Regions from separate parts of the Enterobacter wuhouensis genome, predicted to be linked through region 2. Evidence: predicted binding sites of a transcription regulator. Region 2 holds the regulator's gene; each other region holds the start of a gene.
What was found. The regulator Fur, encoded in region 2, represses iron uptake genes when iron is present. The targets are predictions, from matches to a motif close to ATAATAATGAGAACNACTATCAA.

Region 1 (5,718 bases), 1.9 Mb from region 2:
TGATTACCGGTGCTGCGCAGATGGACGGCGCGATCCTGGTTGTTGCTGCGACTGACGGCCCAATGCCTCAGACCCGTGAGCACATCCTGCTGGGTCGTCAGGTAGGCGTTCCTTTCATCATCGTGTTCCTGAACAAATGCGACATGGTTGATGACGAAGAGCTGCTGGAACTGGTAGAGATGGAAGTTCGTGAACTGCTGTCTCAGTACGATTTCCCAGGCGATGATACTCCAATCATCCGTGGTTCTGCTCTGAAAGCGCTGGAAGGCGAAGCAGAGTGGGAAGCGAAAATCATCGAACTGGCTGGCTTCCTGGATTCTTACATCCCAGAACCAGAGCGTGCGATTGACAAGCCATTCCTGCTGCCAATCGAAGACGTATTCTCCATCTCCGGTCGTGGTACCGTTGTTACCGGTCGTGTAGAGCGCGGTATCATCAAAGTTGGCGAAGAAGTTGAAATCGTTGGTATCAAAGAGACTGCTAAGTCTACCTGTACTGGCGTTGAAATGTTCCGCAAACTGTTGGACGAAGGCCGTGCTGGTGAGAACGTTGGTGTTCTGCTGCGTGGTATCAAACGTGAAGAAATCGAACGTGGTCAGGTTCTGGCGAAGCCAGGCTCAATCAAGCCACACACCAAGTTCGAATCTGAAGTGTACATCCTGTCCAAAGACGAAGGCGGCCGTCATACTCCGTTCTTCAAAGGCTACCGTCCACAGTTCTACTTCCGTACAACTGACGTGACCGGTACCATCGAACTGCCAGAAGGCGTTGAGATGGTAATGCCAGGCGACAACATCAAAATGGTTGTTACCCTGATCCACCCAATCGCAATGGACGATGGTCTGCGCTTCGCAATCCGCGAAGGCGGCCGTACCGTTGGCGCGGGTGTTGTTGCTAAAGTTCTGGGCTAATTCATTATCCCTGAATGAAAAAAGGACGCTTCGGCGTCCTTTTTTGTTTTTTGTCATTACGCGCTTGTCACAAATTTTCGCATTTTTTGTCCGCACCCGTTCCGTATCCCGCCGCTTGTGCTATTGTAATCATAACCATTCTCACTTACACTTTGCGCATATTTTGAACGGGAGTCTGTATGTACGTTTGTTTATGTAATGGTGTGAGTGACAAAAAAATTCGTCAGGCCGTTCGTCAGTTTCAGCCTCAGTCCTTCCAGCAGCTTCGCAAGTTTGTTCCGGTGGGAAATCAATGCGGTAAGTGCGTGCGCGCCGCGCGTGAAATTATGCAGGACGAATTGATGCAGATCCCGGAATTCAAAGAGATCGCCTAAGCGCATATCTTTTTTTTGACATCCCTGTAGCCCGTTCTACGCTTCAATGAGTGGAAGCGGAGGGACTATATAATGAAAGGTGATGTTAAAATCATAAGTTATCTCAATAAATTATTGGGAAATGAGCTTGTCGCAATCAATCAGTATTTTCTCCATGCAAGAATGTTCAAAAACTGGGGTCTGACTCGCCTCAATGATGTTGAATACCATGAGTCCATCGATGAGATGAAACACGCCGATAAATACATTGAGCGTATTTTATTCCTCGAAGGCATTCCTAACCTGCAGGATCTCGGTAAGCTGGGCATCGGAGAGGATGTCGAAGAGATGCTGCGTTCGGACCTCCGGCTGGAGCTCGAAGGTGCGAAAGATCTTCGCGAAGCCATTGCCTATGCTGACAGCGTACACGACTATGTTAGTCGCGATATGATGATCCAGATCCTGGCGGACGAAGAAGGGCATATCGACTGGCTGGAAACCGAACTGGATCTCATCAGCAAAATCGGCCTACAGAACTATCTCCAGTCGCAGATTAAAGTGGAAAGCTAATCAGATTTTGCCAGCCGACGCATAAACCCGCTGCCGCCAGAAATGGCCCAAAAGGCAGTGGGTTTTTTAATGTCCGTTTAGCCGGAGAGAGCGTAGATATGGCCAGATGGCACAGAAGTGCCATGAGCGCAGCAACGAACGCCATTATCGGCAGCACGCACCAGCCATGCCATGCGCCAAGCGCGCCCAGGTATTTTACATCGCCATAGCCCATCCCTTCATGTCCATACATAAGTCGATATCCCCAATAGATAACAGAATCCAACATAGCCCGCCATCGCGCCAACCACTGAACTGGCAAGAAAATCTGGATGAATGCAGAGCTGGAACAGCAGGCCTGACCATAACAGCGGGCAGAGGTATTTATCAGGGAGAATACCGAACCGGATATCTTCTCGTACCAGTAATAGAGAAAAAGAAAAATAAAGCAGCAGGAAGGGGAGGGTGGTTAGCATAGAGTAAGCCTCTGAAAAGATTTCAGCGCATACTCCGCGCTTCGCATTGGCCGGACAACGGGCAAAAGTGAAACTTGCGTAGCGCTTTCAAAACAAGAGATGCGATGGGATTCGTTGCTTAGAATATTGCGAGGGCGCACGCAAACAGTGGCTTTGGCGCTTAATTTCTAAACGGCACTTGCGTCTTTCCCTGATTTACGTATAATGCGCGGGCTTGTCGTAATTGACGGCGGGTTCAATCTGAACCAGAGTAACAAATTTGTTGCTCAACAATGCTCCCAATTGGGGAGCTACGTAAGAACGGTTACACTCTCCCATCAATCGTAATGGGTTTGAGGAGTAATCATTTTCGTTTATAAAATAATTGGAGCTCTGGTCTCATGCAGAACCAAAGAATCCGTATCCGCCTTAAAGCGTTTGATCATCGTCTGATCGATCAATCAACCGCGGAAATCGTCGAGACTGCTAAGCGCACTGGTGCGCAAGTCCGTGGTCCGATCCCGCTGCCGACCCGCAAAGAGCGCTTCACCGTTCTGATCTCCCCGCACGTCAACAAAGACGCGCGTGATCAGTACGAAATCCGCACTCACAAGCGTCTGGTTGACATCGTTGAGCCAACTGAGAAAACCGTTGATGCTCTGATGCGTCTGGATCTGGCTGCCGGTGTAGACGTGCAGATCAGCCTGGGTTAATCAGGTCATCGAGCGATTGAGAGGTTGATACAATGATTGGTTTAGTCGGTAAAAAAGTGGGCATGACCCGCATCTTCACTGAAGATGGCGTTTCAATCCCAGTAACCGTAATCGAAGTTGAAGCAAACCGCGTTACTCAGGTTAAAGATCTGGCTAACGATGGCTACCGCGCTGTTCAGGTGACCACTGGTGCTAAAAAAGCTAACCGTGTAACCAAACCAGAAGCGGGTCACTTCGCTAAAGCTGGCGTAGAAGCTGGCCGTGGTCTGTGGGAATTCCGTCTTGCTGAAGGCGAAGAGTTCACCGTAGGTCAGGACATTAGCGTTGAGCTGTTTGCTGACGTTAAAAAAGTTGACGTAACCGGTACCTCTAAAGGTAAAGGTTTTGCTGGTACCGTTAAGCGCTGGAACTTCCGTACCCAGGACGCTACTCACGGTAACTCCTTGTCTCACCGCGTTCCGGGTTCAATCGGTCAGAACCAGACTCCGGGCAAAGTGTTCAAAGGCAAGAAAATGGCAGGTCAGCTGGGTAACGAACGTGTGACCGTTCAGAGCCTGGACGTAGTACGTGTTGACGCTGAGCGCAACCTGCTGCTGGTTAAAGGTGCAGTTCCGGGTGCAACCGGTAGCGACCTGATCGTTAAACCAGCTGTGAAGGCGTAAGGGGATAGCAATGGAATTAGTATTGAAAGACGCGCAGAGCGCGCTGACTGTTTCCGAAACTACCTTCGGTCGTGATTTCAACGAAGCGCTGGTTCACCAGGTTGTTGTTGCTTATGCAGCTGGTGCTCGTCAGGGTACTCGTGCTCAGAAGACTCGTGCTGAAGTAACTGGTTCTGGCAAAAAGCCATGGCGCCAGAAAGGTACCGGCCGTGCGCGTTCAGGTTCTATCAAGAGCCCGATCTGGCGTTCAGGTGGCGTGACCTTCGCTGCGCGTCCACAGGACCACAGTCAAAAAGTTAACAAAAAGATGTACCGCGGCGCGCTGAAAAGCATTCTGTCCGAACTGGTACGTCAGGATCGTCTGATCGTTGTCGAATCATTCTCTGTTGAAGCGCCTAAAACTAAGCTGCTGGCACAGAAACTGAAAGACATGGCTCTGGAAGATGTGCTGATCATCACCGGTGAGCTGGACGAGAACCTGTTCCTGGCCGCACGTAACCTGCACAAGGTTGACGTACGCGATGCGACTGGTATCGACCCGGTTAGCCTGATCGCCTTCGACAAAGTCGTAATGACTGCTGATGCTGTTAAGCAAGTTGAGGAGATGCTGGCATGATTCGTGAAGAACGTCTGCTGAAGGTGCTTCGCGCACCGCACGTTTCTGAAAAAGCGTCTACTGCGATGGAAAAAACAAACACCATCGTTCTCAAAGTTGCTAAAGACGCGACCAAAGCAGAGATCAAAGCTGCTGTGCAGAAACTGTTTGAAGTCGAAGTCGAAGTCGTTAACACCCTGGTCGTTAAAGGGAAAGTTAAACGTCACGGACAGCGTATCGGTCGTCGTAGCGACTGGAAAAAAGCTTACGTCACCCTTAAAGAAGGCCAGAACCTGGACTTCGTTGGCGGCGCTGAGTAAGTCGGAGGAGTAATACAATGGCAGTTGTTAAATGTAAACCGACATCTCCGGGTCGTCGCCACGTCGTTAAAGTGGTCAACCCTGAGCTGCACAAGGGCAAACCTTTTGCTCCGTTGCTGGAAAAAAACAGCAAATCCGGTGGTCGTAACAACAATGGCCGTATCACCACTCGTCACATCGGTGGTGGCCACAAGCAGGCTTATCGTATTGTTGACTTCAAACGCAACAAAGACGGTATCCCAGCAGTTGTTGAGCGTCTTGAGTACGATCCGAACCGTTCCGCGAACATCGCGCTGGTTCTGTACAAAGATGGCGAACGCCGTTACATTCTGGCCCCTAAAGGCCTGAAAGCTGGCGACCAGATTCAGTCTGGCGTTGATGCTGCAATCAAAGCAGGTAACACCCTGCCGATGCGCAATATCCCGGTTGGTTCTACCGTTCATAACGTAGAAATGAAACCAGGTAAAGGCGGTCAGCTGGCACGTTCCGCTGGTACTTACGTTCAGATCGTTGCGCGTGACGGTGCTTATGTCACCCTGCGTCTGCGTTCTGGTGAAATGCGTAAAGTCGAAGCAGACTGCCGCGCTACCCTGGGCGAAGTTGGCAATGCTGAGCATATGCTGCGCGTTCTGGGTAAAGCAGGTGCTGCACGCTGGCGTGGTGTTCGTCCTACCGTTCGCGGTACTGCGATGAACCCAGTCGACCACCCACATGGTGGTGGTGAAGGTCGTAACTTTGGTAAGCACCCGGTATCTCCGTGGGGCGTTCAGACCAAAGGTAAGAAGACCCGCAGCAACAAGCGTACTGATAAATTTATCGTACGTCGCCGTAGCAAATAATTTTAGAGGATAAGCCATGCCACGTTCTCTCAAGAAAGGTCCTTTTATTGACCTGCACTTGCTGAAGAAGGTAGAGAAAGCGGTGGAAAGCGGAGACAAGAAGCCCCTGCGCACTTGGTCCCGTCGTTCAACGATCTTTCCTAACATGATCGGTTTGACCATCGCTGTCCATAATGGTCGTCAGCACGTTCCAGTCTTTGTTACCGACGAAATGGTTGGTCACAAACTGGGTGAATTCGCACCGACTCGTACTTATCGCGGCCACGCTGCTGATAAAAAAGCGAAGAAGAAATAAGGTAGGAGGAAGAGATGGAAACTTTA
Region 2 (5,718 bases):
GCCGCGTTTGGCTGGCAATAAACTGATAGAGTTCGTCATCAACTTCGATTGTTTTCATCTTAATCCAGTGCGATATCTTATCTGAATACAAGTCGTTGGGATTATAGGGTCAAATCCCAACAGCGGATAGCGTCAAACCCGGTTGGCGGCAAAAGTCAGATTAAACTGGAACCTTGCAGCCGGGCGGCAGAATGGTCAACATGATACCCTAACCTGACATACGTAAAAAAAGAACTTTGCCATGAAATTGAATACCCGAGCGCAATCTGCACAATCGCCGAACAATAATCCTCCCATCGTACTGGTTCACGGGCTGTTTGGTAGCCTGGATAACCTGGGCGTGCTGGCGCGCGATCTGGTAACCGATCACGATATTTTACAGGTTGATATGCGCAATCACGGCCTTTCCGGGCGTTCCGACGAGATGACCTACGCGGCGATGGCGCAGGATCTGCTGGATACGCTGGATGCACATAACCTGAAGAAGGTAACGCCGATCGGGCATTCAATGGGAGGCAAAGCGGTAATGGCCCTGACGGCGCTTGCGCCGGAGCGTATCAACGGGCTGATTGTCATTGACGTCGCGCCTGTGGATTACAACGTCCGCCGTCACGATGAGATCTTCGCCGCCATTAATGCGGTCACAGAAGCGGGTGTCGCGACGCGCCAGCAGGCTGCCGCCGTGATGCGTGAGCATCTGGATGAGGAAGGGGTCGTGCAGTTCCTGCTGAAGTCGTTCGTCGACGGGCAATGGCGTTTTAACGTGCCGGTGCTCTGGGAGCAGTACAACAACATCGTGGGTTGGGAAAGCATTCCCGCCTGGCCGCACCCTACCCTGTTTATCCGCGGCGGGAACTCACCTTACGTCACCGACGCGTACCGTGACGCCCTGCTGGCACAATTCCCGCAGGCGCGCGCCCACGTTATCGCCGGTGCCGGACACTGGGTTCACGCCGAAAAGCCTGACGCCGTACTGCGTGCCATCCGTCGCTATCTCACTGATACAGCGAATTGATTAAAAAGACAGCGACTGGAAGTCTGCGGGCTTCCAGTCGTTGGCGTGCCGTTTTCGCTGATGTATGATGGCGCGCTTATCGCCCGGGCATTAGCAGGGCGGCGTGTTTCCCCCGAAGTCTCAGAATCATGGCCAAAGAACAAACGGACCGTACGACACTAGATCTGTTCGCGAATGAGCGTCGACCGGGACGACCGAAAACGAATCCGCTTTCGCGCGATGAACAGCTGCGTATTAATAAACGCAACCAGCTTAAACGCGATAAAAATCGTGGGCTTAAGCGTGTCGAACTGAAGCTCAATGCCGATGCCGTCGATGCACTGAATGAGCTGGCCGAGGCGCGTAACATCAGCCGCAGCGAGCTGATTGAAGAGATGTTAATCACCCAGCTTGAGACATTGCGCGGCAAGGCATAAGTCTGAAAATCTCCTTTATTACCCTTTTCATGTAGCACAGAGTGCAGTCCTGCGCGATAGCTGTTTCCGCAGGGTTGCCTGTTCTGCTATTATTGCCCTTATCCGTGGACAAATTGCGCCACCATACCATTAAGTTTCAAGAGGTTATTTTACTCATGGCAATCATCGGCATTTTCTTCGGCAGTGATACCGGCAATACCGAAAATATCGCAAAAAACATTCAAAAACAGCTCGGTAAAGACGTTGCCGATGTGCACGACATCGCCAAGAGCAGCAAAGAAGATCTCGAAGGCTATGACATCCTGCTGCTGGGCATTCCCACCTGGTACTACGGCGAAGCGCAGTGCGACTGGGATGATTTCTTCCCAACCCTGGAAGAAGTGGACTTCAACGGCAAGCTCGTTGCCCTGTTCGGCTGCGGCGATCAGGAAGACTATGCAGAGTACTTCTGCGACGCGCTGGGCACCATCCGCGACATCATTGAGCCGCGCGGTGCTGCTATCGTAGGCCACTGGCCGACGGCGGGTTACCACTTTGAAGCGTCCAAAGGCCTGGCGGATGACGACCACTTCGTGGGTCTGGCTATCGACGAAGATCGCCAGCCGGAACTCACCGCTGAGCGCGTTGAAAAATGGGTTAAGCAGGTTCGCGAAGAGCTGAACCTGGACGACATCCTTAACGCCTGATACTCCTGCGGCGCAGCTCCGGCTGCGCCCGTTTTCCAGGTAAAACCGATTAAATTAATTGCTACAAACTTTTAACTTTTTCGCTCAGACCTGTACAATATCCCCCTGGTAAAAAGTGGGTGCCATCGAACAAGTTTGTTGGTGATACCACGTTTTTATAAGCATACTTTGCTTGAGACTTGCAGTTTTCATTTAGGCATGGCAGTTCTATAATGAGACGCATTATCCCAAGTGCATTTTCTGTCACTTCTTCTTTAGAAGTGAATCGTTTAGCAACAGGACAGATTCCGCATGACTGACAACAATACCGCATTAAAGAAGGCTGGCCTGAAAGTAACGCTTCCTCGGTTAAAAATCCTTGAAGTGCTTCAGGGGCCAGACAATCACCATGTCAGTGCGGAAGACCTTTACAAGCGTCTTATCGACATGGGCGAAGAGATTGGGCTGGCAACCGTGTATCGTGTGCTGAACCAGTTCGATGACGCGGGCATTGTTACCCGTCATAATTTCGAAGGCGGTAAATCCGTTTTCGAACTGACCCAGCAGCACCACCACGATCACCTGATCTGCCTCGATTGTGGCAAGGTCATTGAATTCAGCGATGATTCAATCGAATCACGCCAGCGTGAAATCGCCGCGCGTCACGGCATCCGCCTGACCAACCACAGCCTGTACCTCTACGGTCACTGTGCAGAAGGCGATTGCCGCGAAAATGAACATGCGCACGACGCAAAATAAGTGAGTGTTCATACTCTGAGCCAGCCGTAAGGTTGGCTTTTTTTTGCCTGAAAAAAGCCCGGTGGCGCTGCGCTTACGGGGACTACGGGCTGTGACACCGTTGTAGGCCCCGTAAGCGCAGCGCCACCGGGCGTAAAGCAACTTATTTATTGTTATTGCGGATCTCGTCCCAGATCTTATCGCAACGCTTCGCTACGTCCTGATCGTTACCGGTTTTACGCGCCTGAATGCAGGCCTGATAATCCATTACGCGGACGTTCTCCTGCGTCGCGAACTGCTCATGCGCTTTCTCTTTCTTCAGCACGTTAAGCACGCTCTGACAGGCCTCGATTTTCTCCGGCGATCCTTGTGCAGTGTTGATGCAGGCGCTGTACGCCTCTTTAAGACGTGAATCCTCTTTCTGCGCCCGATCCTGCGCACACCCCACCAGCCCCGATGCCAGCAGCGCGACGATTACCATTTTTTTCATCATGTGCAGTCTCCATGTCGGCGGGACATAGCCCGCCGGCGCGTTCATCAGAAGATAGTGAATGGTGCGATAACCATGAATTTCACGTCACGCTCATCCTGGAAGATGTTGTTGTAGCCACCGCCATAGCTTGGCAGATCGGAATGGTTGTCATACTGCGTGAAGTGCAGCTTGAACATCGTGCCCTTGGCTCGACCATCCTGCAGTACATATGCTGCATCCAGGCTGTAGGCAGATTCTTTCAGGCGCTGGCTCTGATCGTAGATTGGTGCACTGCTTGGTTTTGCATCCCAGCCGTAAGCGTAGGAAGCGCCAACCGACCAGCCTGCGAGGTTCCAGTTTTTGAGATCGTACATCGCGCCGAAGAAGACCGCTTTTTCACCATTGGCGTTGAAGTCAGAGCGGTTATCCCACCAAATATCTAAGCGTCCGTTTGAGGAAGCGTAGGTTGGCGTCATGCGCTGCAGGAAGAAGCCCTGATTACCGTCTGCTTTAACCCAGGTACCTTCCAGACGAAGATCGACCTGGCCAATTTTGTAGCCAAAGGTTAAAGCCTGCAGCCAGGCCGTGCCGTCATATAAATCGTTGGCCAGCGCGACGTCATCGTTAGTCTTTAAGTTATTTTGCGCATCGGCTTTATCACGTGCGCCATAGAACTGATAGCTGGTTGAAAGCGGGCTGCCAGCGATATCAAATTTATACGATGCCTTAGCAAAATACTGATCCATATAGCCTTCAGCCTGACCAAACGCCGCTTCCAGGACAAGGTCATTTTTAAAGTCGTACTTCACACCCAAAGAGTGGAGATAATCCACTTTGGTTTTACGATCGCCCTGATAGAACTTGTCCATCTCGATGTGCCACGGCGCTTTGTACTCGTTGGTCCACATATAGGAGAAGCTCAGCGCGCCCGCATCGCCGTAGTCAAAATTCGCCCCGGCTTCTGCGCCCTGATAGGTGCCCGGCATAAAGCTCCAGTGCGGGGCTAACAGCGTCTGGCCGGTTGGCTGAATATAGCCCCCGCGCGCCCAGACCGGACCATATTTGAATTTCGCTGCGGCCTTGTACAGGCTGATACCGCTTTTATCGCCGGACCAGTCTTCTTTATAGGCTTTGTTGCTGGAGGAGAAGGCAATTTCGTTCGGGTGTGCGCTGTCGCCGTTTTCAGCCATTTCAATGGCCGTAAACGCGGCGATATCCAGACCAAACATATCGGCGACATAACCCGACTGGAAGTCCAGGTTGGCGTTCCAGGTGGAGTGAGAAAGGTTGGTTTTATATTTATCTTCTGTGACGTCTTTACGGTCACGCTCACGCTGCCAGTAATAAATACCGCCCGTGAGGGTAGAATCATCGATGAATCCTTCTGCCTTAGCTTCTGGGGTAATTACCAGGCTCGACATTGCCGTCACGCCGGCGATAGCCAGCGCCAGCGCACTACGTTTGCCACTGAACGTACGCATAGATTATTCCTCTTTGACGAATTAAAACGCCTAAAACGGCGAAAATATAAAAGACCTAATGGTCAGGGGTAGTTAGAAATACCCTCGAATTAACTACCGCCTTTAGGTTATTTTTCGCGACGCGAATTATCAATGCTTTTTAATAAGCAAAAGTCAGGATTATGACGAAGTGCACATAATTAGTAGTGCTTTGTAACATTTGCGGTGAAGCGAGGAATGACGGGATATAGCGAGATTTTTCAGGCAGTAACGCCGAAATTTTATGCCTATTTTTTGACCTTATGTAATTTGATAAATACACAAACTTTTTTTAGAAAAATAAGTAGCACCTCATTGACCTGTTTTTTGGGGAAATAGTATTTCAACAGTCCGTTAATGACATGATCGATAAATAAAAAAAACGCCGCTTACCGCGGCGTTTGTTTCTCATTGACCAGAGCAGCGATATTATTCGCCGATTTTAGCCCAGGTGTCACGCAGACCTACGGTACGGTTAAATACCGGTTTTTCTGCTGTGCTGTAGCGGCTGTCGAGACAGAAGTAACCTTCACGCTCGAACTGGAACGCTTTACCGGCTTCCGCGGCTTTCAGTGACGGTTCAGCGAAGCCCTGCTTGATAACCAGTGACTCAGGGTTAATGGTCGCCAGGAAGTCTTCTGCAGCACCTGGGTTAGGCACGCTGAACAGACGGTCGTACAGGCGGATTTCTACAGGCAGCGCATGCGTCGCGCTCACCCAGTGAATAACGCCCTTCACTTTACGACCATCAGCAGGATCTTTGCTCAGGGTCTCTGCATCGTAAGAGCAGAAGATGGTGGTGATGTTGCCTTCCGCATCTTTCTCCACGCGCTCGGCTTTGATTACGTATGCGTTACGCAGACGCACTTCTTTACCCATCACCAGACGCTTGTACTGCTTGTTCGCTTCCTCG
Region 3 (5,718 bases), 100 kb from region 2:
CCCAGCGCGCCGTCCCGCTAAGACGGCGGGCAATGTGCGGTGCCACGAGGGCGATAAACGAGATCGGCCCGGCGATAGCGGTAGAGGCGGCGGTCAGCAGTACGGCGACCAGCATCAGCATCAGGCGCGAGCGCTCGACGCTTACGCCCAGCGCGCAGGCGCTGTCGTCGCCCATCTCCAGCAGGCGCATACGCCGCACCAGCAGCAGCGCGCCGATAAACATCAGCACAATCAGCGGCGCGGCGGGCCAGGTTTTGCCCCACGTCAGGCCGTTGAGGGAACCGGCGTACCACAGCCCGGCGGAGAGCGCGGTTTCCAGCGACGCCTGTAGCAGAAGCCAGGTATTAAAGGCCATCAGCATGGCGCGGATGCCGATCCCGATGATGATCAGGCGGAAGGTGTCGATGCCGTTGCGCCAGGCCAGCGCCCAGATCAGTAATGACGTCAGAATGCCGCCCGCCATTGCCGTAAAGGTAATCGCCGTCAGGTGCTGGCCAAACAGCACCATCGCCACCAGCACGCCGCTCCAGGCCCCGGTGTTGAGGCCCATCACGTCCGGGCTGCCGAGCGGATTGCGCATCAGCGACTGGAATATCGCACCGCTCGCGCCGAGCGCCGCGCCGACGAGCACCGCCATCGCCACGCGCGGCAGCCGCCATTCGGTCACCACCATGGTGATATTGCGCGGCGCGCTGCCGAGCAGGGCGTTAAACACCTGAGCAAAATCGAGCGTCACCGCGCCGCTGCGCAGGCTCCAGACCGTAAGCAGTGCAATGGCGAGCACAAGGAGGGAGACGCTGGTGAGTAAACGACGGGACGGGGCCATCATGCGCCACCTCCGCGTTTACGGCGTACCAGGAAGATCAGCACCGGCGCGCCGATAAAGGCGCTGACCACCGAGACGCGCAGCTCGCCGGGAACCAGCAGGCGGCCCAGCACGTCGGCAAACAGCAGCAGGGCAGGGGTGGCCAGCAGCGTCACCGGCAGCGACCAGCGGTGATCCGCCCCCACCAGCCAGCGCGCCATGTGCGGCATCATCAGGCCGATAAAGGCAATGGGGCCGACCACGGCGGTCGCGCTGCCGCACAGCACCGTGATGGTCAAAAGACCAACCAGCTGCGTGCGCGCCACGCGGTTGCCGAGGGCGGTCGCGGTGTCGCTGCCGAGGCTCAGGCTGTTGAGCGCCCGGCTTAAAAACAGCGCCACGGCGGCGGCGATGATGACCGGAACCACCACCACTTTTAAGGTTTCAAGGGTGCGGATATCCAGCGATCCGGCCTGCCAGAAGCGCAGCTGGTCGTAAACGTCCGGATTGAGCAGGGCGATGCCGTTGGACAAGCCTTCCAGCACCGCCGCGAGCGCCACGCCCGCCAGCGTCAGGCGGACTGGACTCAGCTGCCCGCCGCCCTGGCTGCCGGTAAAGGCCACGACCAGCGAGGCGGCCAGCGCGCCGCAAAAGGCCATGACCAGCTGCTCGGACGGAGACGTCAACCCGAAGAGCGCCGCGCCGAGCACGATGGCAAAGCTGGCGCCGGAGTTAACGCCGAGAATGCCGGGGTCGGCCAGCGGGTTGCGGGTGAGGGTTTGCATCAGGGCTCCGGCAAGGCCGAGCGCGCCTCCCGCCAGCAGTCCGGCAAGGGTGCGGGGCAGGCGGGCGTCGAGCACGATGATGCAGTCGGCGCTCTGGCAGGTACCGGAGAGCGCATCGACAATAACGGACGCGGGCAGCGGCTTCGCGCCAACCAGCAGACTGAGTGCAATCGCAAGGATCAACAGCAGCAATAAAACGGGCACGGCAACGGCGCGCACCGCGGAAGAGGAAAACGACATAGCAACGTCCATGATGTGATAATGATAGTAATTATCGTTATCTATCTTATTTGGCTATGTTAGCATGTGCGCCCATGGAAATGGTAGACCGATACCTCAAGGCCTTGTCATGAATCAAAAATCCTGGCTGCTCAACCTCAGCCTCCTCAAAACGCACCCGGCGTTTCGCGCCGTCTTTATCGCCCGCTTTATCTCCATTTTATCCCTCGGCCTGCTCGGCGTTGCCGTGCCGGTGCAAATCCAGACCATGACCCACTCCAGCTGGCTGGTGGGGCTATCCGTCACCTTAACCGGCGGGGCGATGTTTATCGGCCTGATGGTGGGCGGCGTGCTGGCGGACCGCTACGAGCGTAAAAAGCTGATCCTGCTGGCGCGCGGCACCTGCGGGGTGGGCTTTATCGGGCTGTGCCTGAACGCGATGCTGCCGGAGCCGTCGCTGATTGCGATTTATGCCCTGGGGCTGTGGGACGGTTTCTTTGCCTCGCTGGGCGTGACGGCGCTGCTGGCGGCCACGCCCGCGCTGGTCGGGCGCGAGAACCTGATGCAGGCGGGGGCGATCACCATGCTCACCGTGCGCCTCGGGTCGGTGATTTCGCCGATGGTGGGCGGCCTGCTGCTGGCAACAGGCAACGTGGCGTGGAACTACGGCCTGGCGGCGGCGGGGACCTTTATCACTACCCTGACGCTGCTGCGCCTGCCGCTGCTGCCGCCTCCGCCGCAGCCGCGCGAGCATCCGCTGAAATCGCTGATGGCCGCGATTCGCTTTCTGTTCAGCAACCCGCTGATTGGCGGCATTGCGCTGCTTGGCGGCCTGCTGACGATGGCGAGCGCCGTGCGCGTGCTCTATCCGGCATTGGCGGGTGAGTGGCAGATGAGCGCCTCGGAGATTGGCATTCTCTACGCCGCCATTCCGCTCGGCGCGGCGTGCGGGGCGCTGACCAGCGGCAACCTGGCGCAGAGCGCGCGTCCGGGATTGATTATGCTGCTTGCCACGCTGGCGTCGTTTATCGCCATTGGCTTCTTCAGCCTGATGCCGGTGTGGGCGCTGGGCGTGTTGTGCCTGGTGATTTTCGGCTGGCTGAGCGCCATCAGCTCGCTGTTGCAGTACACCCTGATCCAGACCCAGACGCCGGAAGGGATGCTCGGGCGCATTAACGGCCTGTGGACGGCGCAGAACGTGACGGGCGATGCGATTGGCGCGGCGATCCTCGGCGGGCTGGGGGCGATAATGACCCCGGTGGCCTCGGCGAGCAGCAGCGGGTTTGTACTGGCAATTATTGGTGCGGTTTTATTATTGTCGTTGGCAGAATTGCGCCGATTCAGGCAGGAGAGTGTGTTGACCGACGGTGCGGCCTGATGCCCTCACCCCGGCCCTCTCCCACAGGGAGAGGGAGGGGAAATGCCTACTTAAACAACGCACTCAATCTGTCTAACACCAGCATCGCGCTGTAATAATCCAGGCGGAACGTCTCGGTTCCCAATGCCCAGACGCGCTTGTTCTGCACGGCGGGCAAATGCGCCAGCAGCGGGTTGGCGTAAATCGCGTCGACGTCTTTCTGGTCGCCCGCAAACAAGAACAGCCCTTCGCCGTTCAGCCCCGTCGCCAGGTTTTCCCCGCCCAGCTGAATAATGTCGTGGCGTTTGCCCTGGCTTTTGGAGGTCTGCAGCCCGGCGGGCAGTTCCGCCAGCGTAAAGCCCAGCTGGTGCAGCAGCTTGCCCTGCGCGGATTCAGCGGTCCACAGGTTGGCGCTGTGCGCGGCAGCGGTGTAGACGATGGCGTTCACCGGCTGCGGCGGCAGCTTCATCTGCTGTTTCACCTGCGCGAGCTGTTTATCAAACGCGGCAATGCGCCCGGCGGCCTGTTTTTCCTGCCCGGTGAGGGTGCCCAGCTGCGTCAGCAGTTCCTGCCAGCTCTTGTCGTCGTAGTTAATGATAAGCGTGGGGGCGATGGCGGAGAGCTGATCGTACAGCGCCAGCGCGGAATCTCCGCCGGTGGCGCTGATGAGGATCAGGTCCGGCATCTGGGCCGCGACCGCTTCGGCGCTCGGCTCACCGATGTACAGCCGGGCCAGCTTGCGCTGTTTTGCGATATCTCCCCACTGGCGTAAAAAGCCCTGCGCATCCGCCACGCGGTTGTTCGGCGTGGTGGCACCGCTGGCGACGACCGGGGCGTCAATCGCCAGCAGCGATCCGGTTAAGGTTACGCTGGTGGAGACAATGCGCGTCGGCTTGCTCTCAAGCGTGTGAACGCCGCGGCTGTCGGCCACCTGACGCGGCCAGTCGGCGGCGGTGGCTGAGGTTAGTCCTAAAACAAAAAATCCTGTTAAAAGAAGGGCATTACGGCAAACGGCAGGGAGTTTCACGGAGCGGCATCCTGTTTTTATTGAAGTTAATGCTTCTCATTTTCATGATTGCGGGGAAGGGATGCAAGCGTTAGTCGCACAAGTTGTTTGCTCTGCGGTTGACACCGGGGCGCTGTGAGATTAGGTTAGCCATCGAAAATATAAATGATAATCATTATTACTGCTTTTATCATTTTAGGAGGATGATATGGATACGTCATTGGCTGAGGACACCCAGCACACCGCGACCACGCTGCAATCAGACAGCTTTTTCTTTATGTCGCCCTATCGCAGTTTTACCACGTCAGGCTGTTTTGCCCGCTTCTCTGAGTCCGCCGTCGGCGGCGACGATCCGAACGGCAACTTCCAGCAAAAATTAGCCCAGGCTTTCCAGAACGCGAAGGCCAGCGGCATTGCCCACCCGGTGATGGTGGGCGCTATTCCGTTCGATACCCGCAAACCGTCGTCCCTGTTTATCCCCCAGCGCTGGCAGACCTTTTCTCGCCCGGCGCGCCAGCAGTCCTCGCGCTATTTCTCCGCCGCGCAGGCGCTGAACGTGGAAAAACGGACCGAGATCCCACCGCAGCCGGTGTTTGAAGAGATGGTTGCCCGCGCCGCGTCGCTGACCGCCACGCCGCAGGTGAACAAGGTGGTGCTCTCGCGCCTGATCGATATTGCGGCCGACAAAACCCTCGACAGCGGTGCGCTGATGGAGCGCCTGATCGCCCAGAACCCGGCGAGCTTTAACTTCCACGTGCCGCTGGAAGACGGCGGCGTGCTGCTGGGCGCAAGCCCGGAGCTGCTGCTGCGCAAAGAGGGCGCGCACTTTAGCTCGCTGCCGCTGGCAGGCTCGGCGCGCCGTCAGCCGGACGACGTGCTGGACAGAGAAGCGGGCAACAAGCTGCTGGCCTCTGAAAAAGACCGTCACGAGCACGACCTGGTGACCCAGGCGATGAAGGCCGTTCTGGCACCGCGCAGCCACCATCTCAGCATGCCGGATTCTCCTCAGCTGATTACCACCCCGACCCTGTGGCACCTGGCGACGCCGGTAGAAGGTGACGCGCGTGAAAATGAAAACGCCCTGACCCTGGCCTGCCTCCTGCACCCGACGCCTGCCCTGAGCGGATTCCCGCATCAGGAGGCGAAACAGCTGATTGCCGAGCTGGAGCCGTTCGACCGCGAGCTGTTTGGCGGCATCGTCGGCTGGTGCGACAGCGAAGGCAACGGCGAATGGGTGGTGACCATCCGCTGCGCGCGTCTTCGCGAAAATACCGTGCGCCTGTTTGCCGGCGCGGGCATTGTCCCCGCCTCCTCGCCGGTGGGCGAGTGGCGCGAAACCGGCGTGAAGCTCTCCACCATGCTCAACGTTTTTGGTTTGCACTAAGGAATACTCATGACCATCCCCTTTACCCGCTGGCCTGAGGAATTTGCCCGCCGCTACCGTGAGAAAGGCTACTGGCAGGATCTGCCGCTGACGCACATTCTGACGGATCGTGCGCAAAGCGATGCCGTGGCGATTATCGACGGCGAGCGGCACATTACCTAC
Region 4 (5,718 bases), 2.1 Mb from region 2:
AAATCGGGATAAACGCCAGGTTAACATTATGTTGCACAATATTTAATCATGCCGGGACAAGCCAAACGGGATGAACGAGCAGCGCAGAGGCCGGGAAGATGATGCCAGCTTTCGTCAATTGCACCAGCGTGGTGCGTTACATGCTTTTTTAGCGGGCATTAACAGGTAACGCTTTGTAGGTAATTTCTTCTCGAAAGTATTTTAAATCAATTAATTATAAAAACGCACAAAAAGTGCGGTTTAACTAAAATTTGCGATCTCGATCGAATTTAACAACTAAAGATAAATTGGTTATCGCCGAAAAAACAATAAACCACAAAATTAACATTCGAATAACCTGCAAGGAATGCCCGCCATGTCCTCTCCATCCTACGTCACCCAGAATGAATATCTTCTGGGCGATGACACAACCCTAATGTCGACCACCGATCTCGACAGCTACATGACCCACACCAACGATACCTTTGTGCAGGTGAGCGGCTACTCCCTGCAAGAACTGCTTGGTCAGCCGCACAATCTGGTACGTCATCCCGATATGCCGAAAGCGGCCTTCGCTGACATGTGGTACACGCTGCAGCAGGGAGAACCCTGGAGCGGGATTGTCAAAAACCGCCGTAAAAATGGCGATCACTATTGGGTTCGCGCCAACGCCGTACCGATGGTGCGCCACGGAAAGGTGACGGGCTATATGTCGATTCGCGCGAAAGCGACGGCAGACGAAATTGCAGCCGTGGAGCCTTTGTATAAAGCCCTGAATGAAGGGCGTTGCAATAAACGCATCCATAAAGGGCTAGTGGTGCGTAAAGGCTGGCTCGGCAGGCTGGCTGGGATGCCGCTGCGCTGGCGGGTGCGCGGTGTCATGGCGGTGATGTTCGTGGCGCTGGCAGCCACGCTGGCGGCAACCTCTGCGGCCTGGGCTTCCTATGCGGCCGCCGCCGTTGTCATGCTGCTGGGCATGGCGCTGTTTGAACAGCAGATTGTCCGCCCGGTGGAAAACGTGGCCCGTCAGGCGCTCAGGGTGGCGACCGGCGAGCGCAACAGCGTGCAGCATCTGAACCGCAGCGACGAGCTGGGCCTGACGCTGCGCGCCGTCGGGCAGCTGGGGCTGATGTGTCGCTGGCTTATCAATGACGTCTCAAGCCAGGTGGTGAGCGTGCGCGACGGCAGCGACAGGCTGGCGCAGGGCAACGAAGATCTCAACGACCGCACGCGTCAGACCGTCACCAACGTGCAGCAAACCGTGGCGACGATGAACCAGATGGCGGCGTCGGTACAGAGCAATTCGGAAACCGCCGCCGAGGTGGACAAGCTCTCCGTCGCGGCCAGCAGCGCGGCAACGAAGGGCGGGAACGCGATGCAGACGGTGGTGAAAACCATGGACGACATTGCCGACAGCACCCAGCGGATTGGCTCGATTACCTCGCTGATTAACGACATCGCCTTCCAGACCAACATCCTGGCGCTGAACGCCGCGGTCGAAGCGGCAAGGGCGGGTGAGCAGGGCAAGGGCTTTGCGGTGGTCGCAGGCGAAGTGCGCCACCTCGCCAGCCGAAGCGCCAACGCGGCTAACGACATTCGTAAGCTGATCGATGCCAGCGCCAGCAAGGTGCAGTCCGGCTCCGATCAGGTTCATGCGGCGGGCCGCACCATGGACGACATCGTTGAGCAGGTGAAAAACGTCACGCAGCTGATTGCGCAGATTAGCAACGCCACGTCTGAGCAGGCGACCGGGCTGTCCGAATTAACCCGCGCCGTGGCGGAACTGGACGGCATTACGCAGAAAAATGCGGATCTGGTAGAAGAGAGCGCGCAGATCTCTGCCATGGTGAAGCACCGCGCCGGACGTCTTGAAGATGCGGTAACCGTGCTCCATTAAGTCTTTTCAGGTTTCGCTAAAGCCGTTTATTCCCTTCGGGAGTAAACGGCTTTTTGTTTTTCTGAATAAGTCAGCATGTTAAATAAATATTAAATAACTAAAAAATGCCGGATTTTTTATTCACTCCTGACCCGTTCATCAATGGTGGTAAAGAAAAAAACGATCAAAGTCATAAAGTTAGCGTTTTTATTACCGATAACAGCGATCGTCTGAGAAATAATCACATCGATGGAGTAAATATGTTCTTACATGACGTAAAGATCGGCACGAAATTATTTCTGGCGTTTGGGTTTTTTATTGTCCTGATGATCGTCAGCGCGAGCTTATCCCTTTTGAGCCTGAACCGGGCAAACAACGGGATGCAAACCATCATTAGCAGCGACTACCCGACTACGGTAAAAGCCAACCAGCTAATCGACAACTTCCAGGAATTTATTAGCACCCAGCAGCTTATGCTGCTTGACGAACAGGGCACGTACACGGCGCAATCCCAGCAGCGCTTAAAAGAGATCAGCGAGCGCATTACGGTGATCCTGGGGGAGCTGAACAACGCGCTGCATGATGCAAAATCACAGCAGGTGCTGGCGGATATCCGCGACGTGCGCCAGCAGTACCTGGACTCGCGCTACCGTATTTTACAGGCGGTGCAGAATAACGATCGTGCGGGAGCCATCCAGGAGATGATGACCAACACGATTGCCGTGCAGCAGGCTTACAAAGCGAAAGTGCAGGCGCTGATTGCCATTCAAAACAGCGAGATGCAGAGCGCAGGCGCGCAGGTGGACGGCGACTTCCGTACTAATCGCCTGCTGCTGATCCTGATCACCCTCTTCAGCGTGGCGGTGGGCAGCCTGATCGGCTGGTTTATCGTGCGCTCCATCACCCGTCCGCTGGGCCAGGCGGTGAGCTTTGCGGAAGCCATTGCCGAAGGCGATTTGACCGGCAGCATTCGCTCCCATGGTAAAGATGAAACCGGCCTGCTGCTCGCCGCGCTGATGGAGATGAAAACCCGTCTGCTGGACATCGTGCAGCAGGTGCAGACCGGCTCCGAGAACATCTCCAGCGCCGCCGCGCAGATTGTCGCGGGTAATCAGGATCTGGCCGCGCGCACGGAAGAGCAGGCCAGCTCCGTTGAACAGACCGCAGCCTCGATGGAGCAGATCACCGCGACGGTGAAAAACACCGCGTCGCACACGGGTGAAGCGACCAACCTCTCTGCCGATGCCGCCACGGTGGTCAAAAACAACGGCGAGATGATGAAGCAGGTGACCAGCAAAATGCGCCTGATTAACGATACGTCGAACCGGATGTCCGACATTATCGACCTGATCGACGCCATCGCCTTCCAGACCAACATTCTGGCGCTCAACGCGGCGGTCGAGGCGGCGCGTGCGGGCGAGCACGGTCGCGGCTTTGCGGTGGTGGCGGGCGAAGTGCGCCAGCTGGCGCAGAAAAGCGCATCGTCCGCGAGTGAAATCCGCCAGCTGATTGAAAGCTCCACCAGTCAGACCCAGGACGGGATGAACCTGGTTGAGAAAGCCAGCGGGCTGATCAACGGGATGGTTGGCAACGTGGAGGAGATGGATATGATTCTGCGCGAAATCCGCCAGGCGAGCCACGAGCAGACGGAAGGGATCTCGCAGATTAACAGCGCGATTGGCCTGATTGACGCTACCACCCAGCAGAACTCCGCGCTGGTGGAGGAGTCCGTTGCGGCGGCGGCCTCGCTAAACGAGCAGGCAATGCACCTGAAGGCGCTGGTACGCGTCTTCCGCGTGAGCGAGCACGCGCTGGCTTAATCCAGCTGGGAGATCTCCAGCGCCGCGCGGTCGATTACGCCGATAATCTGCTTTAGCTGCGCGTCGCTGAGCTCTCCCTGATTCACCTTCAAATCCAGCACCGCCTTGAAGTTATCCAGCGCCCGCTTCATCTGCGGGTTTTTGCGTAGCTGGAACCCCACGGAACGCGCTTTGATACGTTCCTGAATCTGCTCAAGCTGTTCCTGGTTTTCATCCAGCCAGCGCTGCCCTTCAGCGGTTATCGCAATTCTCTTACGCCCGTTCTCTTCGTCCGTAATGGTGATAAACGTCTGATCCTGCAGATAATCCAGAGTTGGGTAGATCACGCCCGGGCTTGGGGTGTAGTTCCCCTGCGTCAGGTTCTCAATCTCTTTGATCAGCTCATATCCGTGGCTGGCATTGCGCGTCAGGATATCCAGGATCACCAGCCGCAGGTCGCCGTGGCCAAAAAATCGTGGTCGGCGTCCACCGCCGTCGTGTTCGTGTCGCATGGTGAACCTCATAATTTGATATATCTAAACTATATCTTAGATATATTCAGATGCAATCTAAAAGATCTTGCATTCCTGGTTAATAGCAATCATTATCATTAAAAAATCAATTTCGATATATCGTATTCACCTGAGAAGGGCATAAACATGACATCAACCCGTTACCCTCAACGTGTCCGCAACGACCTGCGCTTTCGCGAGCTGAACGTGCTCCGCGTTGAGCGCGTCAGCGCGGGCTTCCAGCGCATCGTTCTCGGCGGCGAGGCGCTGGAAGGGTTTAGCTCCCGCGGCTTTGACGATCACACTAAGGTCTTTTTCCCGGCCCCGGGCACGACCTTTGTGCCGCCGGTGGTGACCGAGGACGGCATCGACTGGGGCGAAGGCGTGCGTCCGCAGGCGCGTGACTATACGCCGCTGTACGATGAGGTGAAGCATGAACTGGTGCTGGATTTCTATGTGCATGACGGCGGCATTGCCAGCAGCTGGGCGCTTGCGGCGAAGCCCGGCGACAAGCTCACTATTGGCGGCCCGCGCGGATCGCTGGTGGTGCCGGAAGATTACGCCTGGCAGCTCTACGTTTGCGATGAGTCCGGCATGCCCGCGCTGCGCCGCCGTTTAGAAGGCATAGCAAAACTGCCGGTGCGCCCGGACGTTCATGCGGTGGTGACCGTCAGCGATGCGTCTTATAAGGACTATCTGGCGCACCTGAGCGAATTTAACATCACCTGGGTTGTGGGCCATAGCGAACAGGCGGTAGCGGACCATCTGGCGACGCTGGTCGTGCCGGAGGCGGATTACTTTATCTGGCTGACCGGGGAAGGGAAGGTTGTGAAAAACCTGAGCCGTCAGTTTGAAACCGAGGCGATCGATCAACAGCTGGTGCGTGCCAGCGCATACTGGCACGCCAAATAATCAGGCGGCGGACTCCAGCTGCGCTTCGCTCACCTGATGTTCGAGCGAGGCGCGGACCTCGTTCAGCGCCTTCTCCTGCTGGGCAAAGTAGGCTTCCATATTGTTCAGCGAGGAGACCAGCAGCCAGGACTCTTCTTTCTCCAGCTCCGCCAGCTCGTTCACCAGGGTGTCGATTTGCTCGCGAACCTGCGCCATTTTTTTGCGGATTCGCTCCAGATCGTTCAGCCTGTCGCTCGCCATCAGCGGCTCAAAGCCCTGCTGCAGGCGCGCCACCAGTGAACGGATTGCTTTCACATCCCCGCGCTGCCTGGCCTGGTTGAGCTGCACCATCATGGTATTGGCTTCCTCTTTCAGATCGTCCGCAACCAGATCCGGATGGCACAGCTTGCTCGCTTGACGCCAAAGGCGTTTCAGCTCGTTCCGATCCTCTTCCGAGAGATCTTTCCCTTTACGCAGACGCACTTCGGCATCGTGATGCTGTTCGCGATACTTCTCGTACTCGTCGTTGGCCTCGTCGCGCGCCTGACGTGCCGGCTCTTCTTCACGCGTTAAGCCGCTCTCCAGCTCCAGCGCTTCGGCCAGCAGATTGGCGATGAGGTTGCTCTGCTGCTGCAGATGCTTGCGCGCCTCTGCAGCCTGA

Region 1: a site for Fur is predicted at 1,034-1,056, ahead of bfd (bacterioferritin-associated ferredoxin). Genes of this name have one in related genera too.
Region 3: a site for Fur is predicted at 1,846-1,868, ahead of fepD (Fe(3+)-siderophore ABC transporter permease). Genes of this name have one in related genera too.
Region 4: a site for Fur is predicted at 4,243-4,265, ahead of VPX56_RS19645 (siderophore-interacting protein). Genes of this name have one in related genera too.

Annotation. Positions count from the first base shown of each region.
Region 1 is NZ_CP142124.1:4,363,963-4,369,680, reverse strand. It holds gene tuf (elongation factor Tu) at 1-911, shown strand, start outside; gene bfd (bacterioferritin-associated ferredoxin) at 1,091-1,285, shown strand; gene bfr (bacterioferritin) at 1,358-1,834, shown strand; partial or broken gene VPX56_RS20885 (prepilin peptidase) at 1,818-2,289, opposite strand; gene rpsJ (30S ribosomal protein S10) at 2,670-2,981, shown strand; gene rplC (50S ribosomal protein L3) at 3,014-3,643, shown strand; gene rplD (50S ribosomal protein L4) at 3,654-4,259, shown strand; gene rplW (50S ribosomal protein L23) at 4,256-4,558, shown strand; gene rplB (50S ribosomal protein L2) at 4,576-5,397, shown strand; gene rpsS (30S ribosomal protein S19) at 5,414-5,692, shown strand; gene rplV (50S ribosomal protein L22) at 5,707-5,718, shown strand, end outside.
Region 2 is NZ_CP142124.1:1,425,358-1,431,075, reverse strand. It holds gene seqA (replication initiation negative regulator SeqA) at 1-58, opposite strand, end outside; gene ybfF (esterase) at 242-1,015, shown strand; gene ybfE (LexA regulated protein) at 1,144-1,431, shown strand; gene fldA (flavodoxin FldA) at 1,587-2,117, shown strand; gene fur (ferric iron uptake transcriptional regulator) at 2,409-2,855, shown strand; gene chiQ (ChiQ/YbfN family lipoprotein) at 2,998-3,324, opposite strand; gene chiP (chitoporin ChiP) at 3,372-4,787, opposite strand; gene glnS (glutamine--tRNA ligase) at 5,235-5,718, opposite strand, start outside.
Region 3 is NZ_CP142124.1:1,325,631-1,331,348, forward strand. It holds gene fepG (iron-enterobactin ABC transporter permease) at 1-826, opposite strand, end outside; gene fepD (Fe(3+)-siderophore ABC transporter permease) at 826-1,830, opposite strand; gene entS (enterobactin transporter EntS) at 1,940-3,187, shown strand; gene fepB (Fe2+-enterobactin ABC transporter substrate-binding protein) at 3,234-4,193, opposite strand; gene entC (isochorismate synthase EntC) at 4,381-5,556, shown strand; gene entE ((2,3-dihydroxybenzoyl)adenylate synthase EntE) at 5,566-5,718, shown strand, end outside.
Region 4 is NZ_CP142124.1:4,128,681-4,134,398, reverse strand. It holds gene VPX56_RS19660 (methyl-accepting chemotaxis protein) at 356-1,876, shown strand; gene VPX56_RS19655 (methyl-accepting chemotaxis protein) at 2,116-3,675, shown strand; gene VPX56_RS19650 (PadR family transcriptional regulator) at 3,672-4,166, opposite strand; gene VPX56_RS19645 (siderophore-interacting protein) at 4,314-5,078, shown strand; gene VPX56_RS19640 (DNA repair protein) at 5,079-5,718, opposite strand, start outside.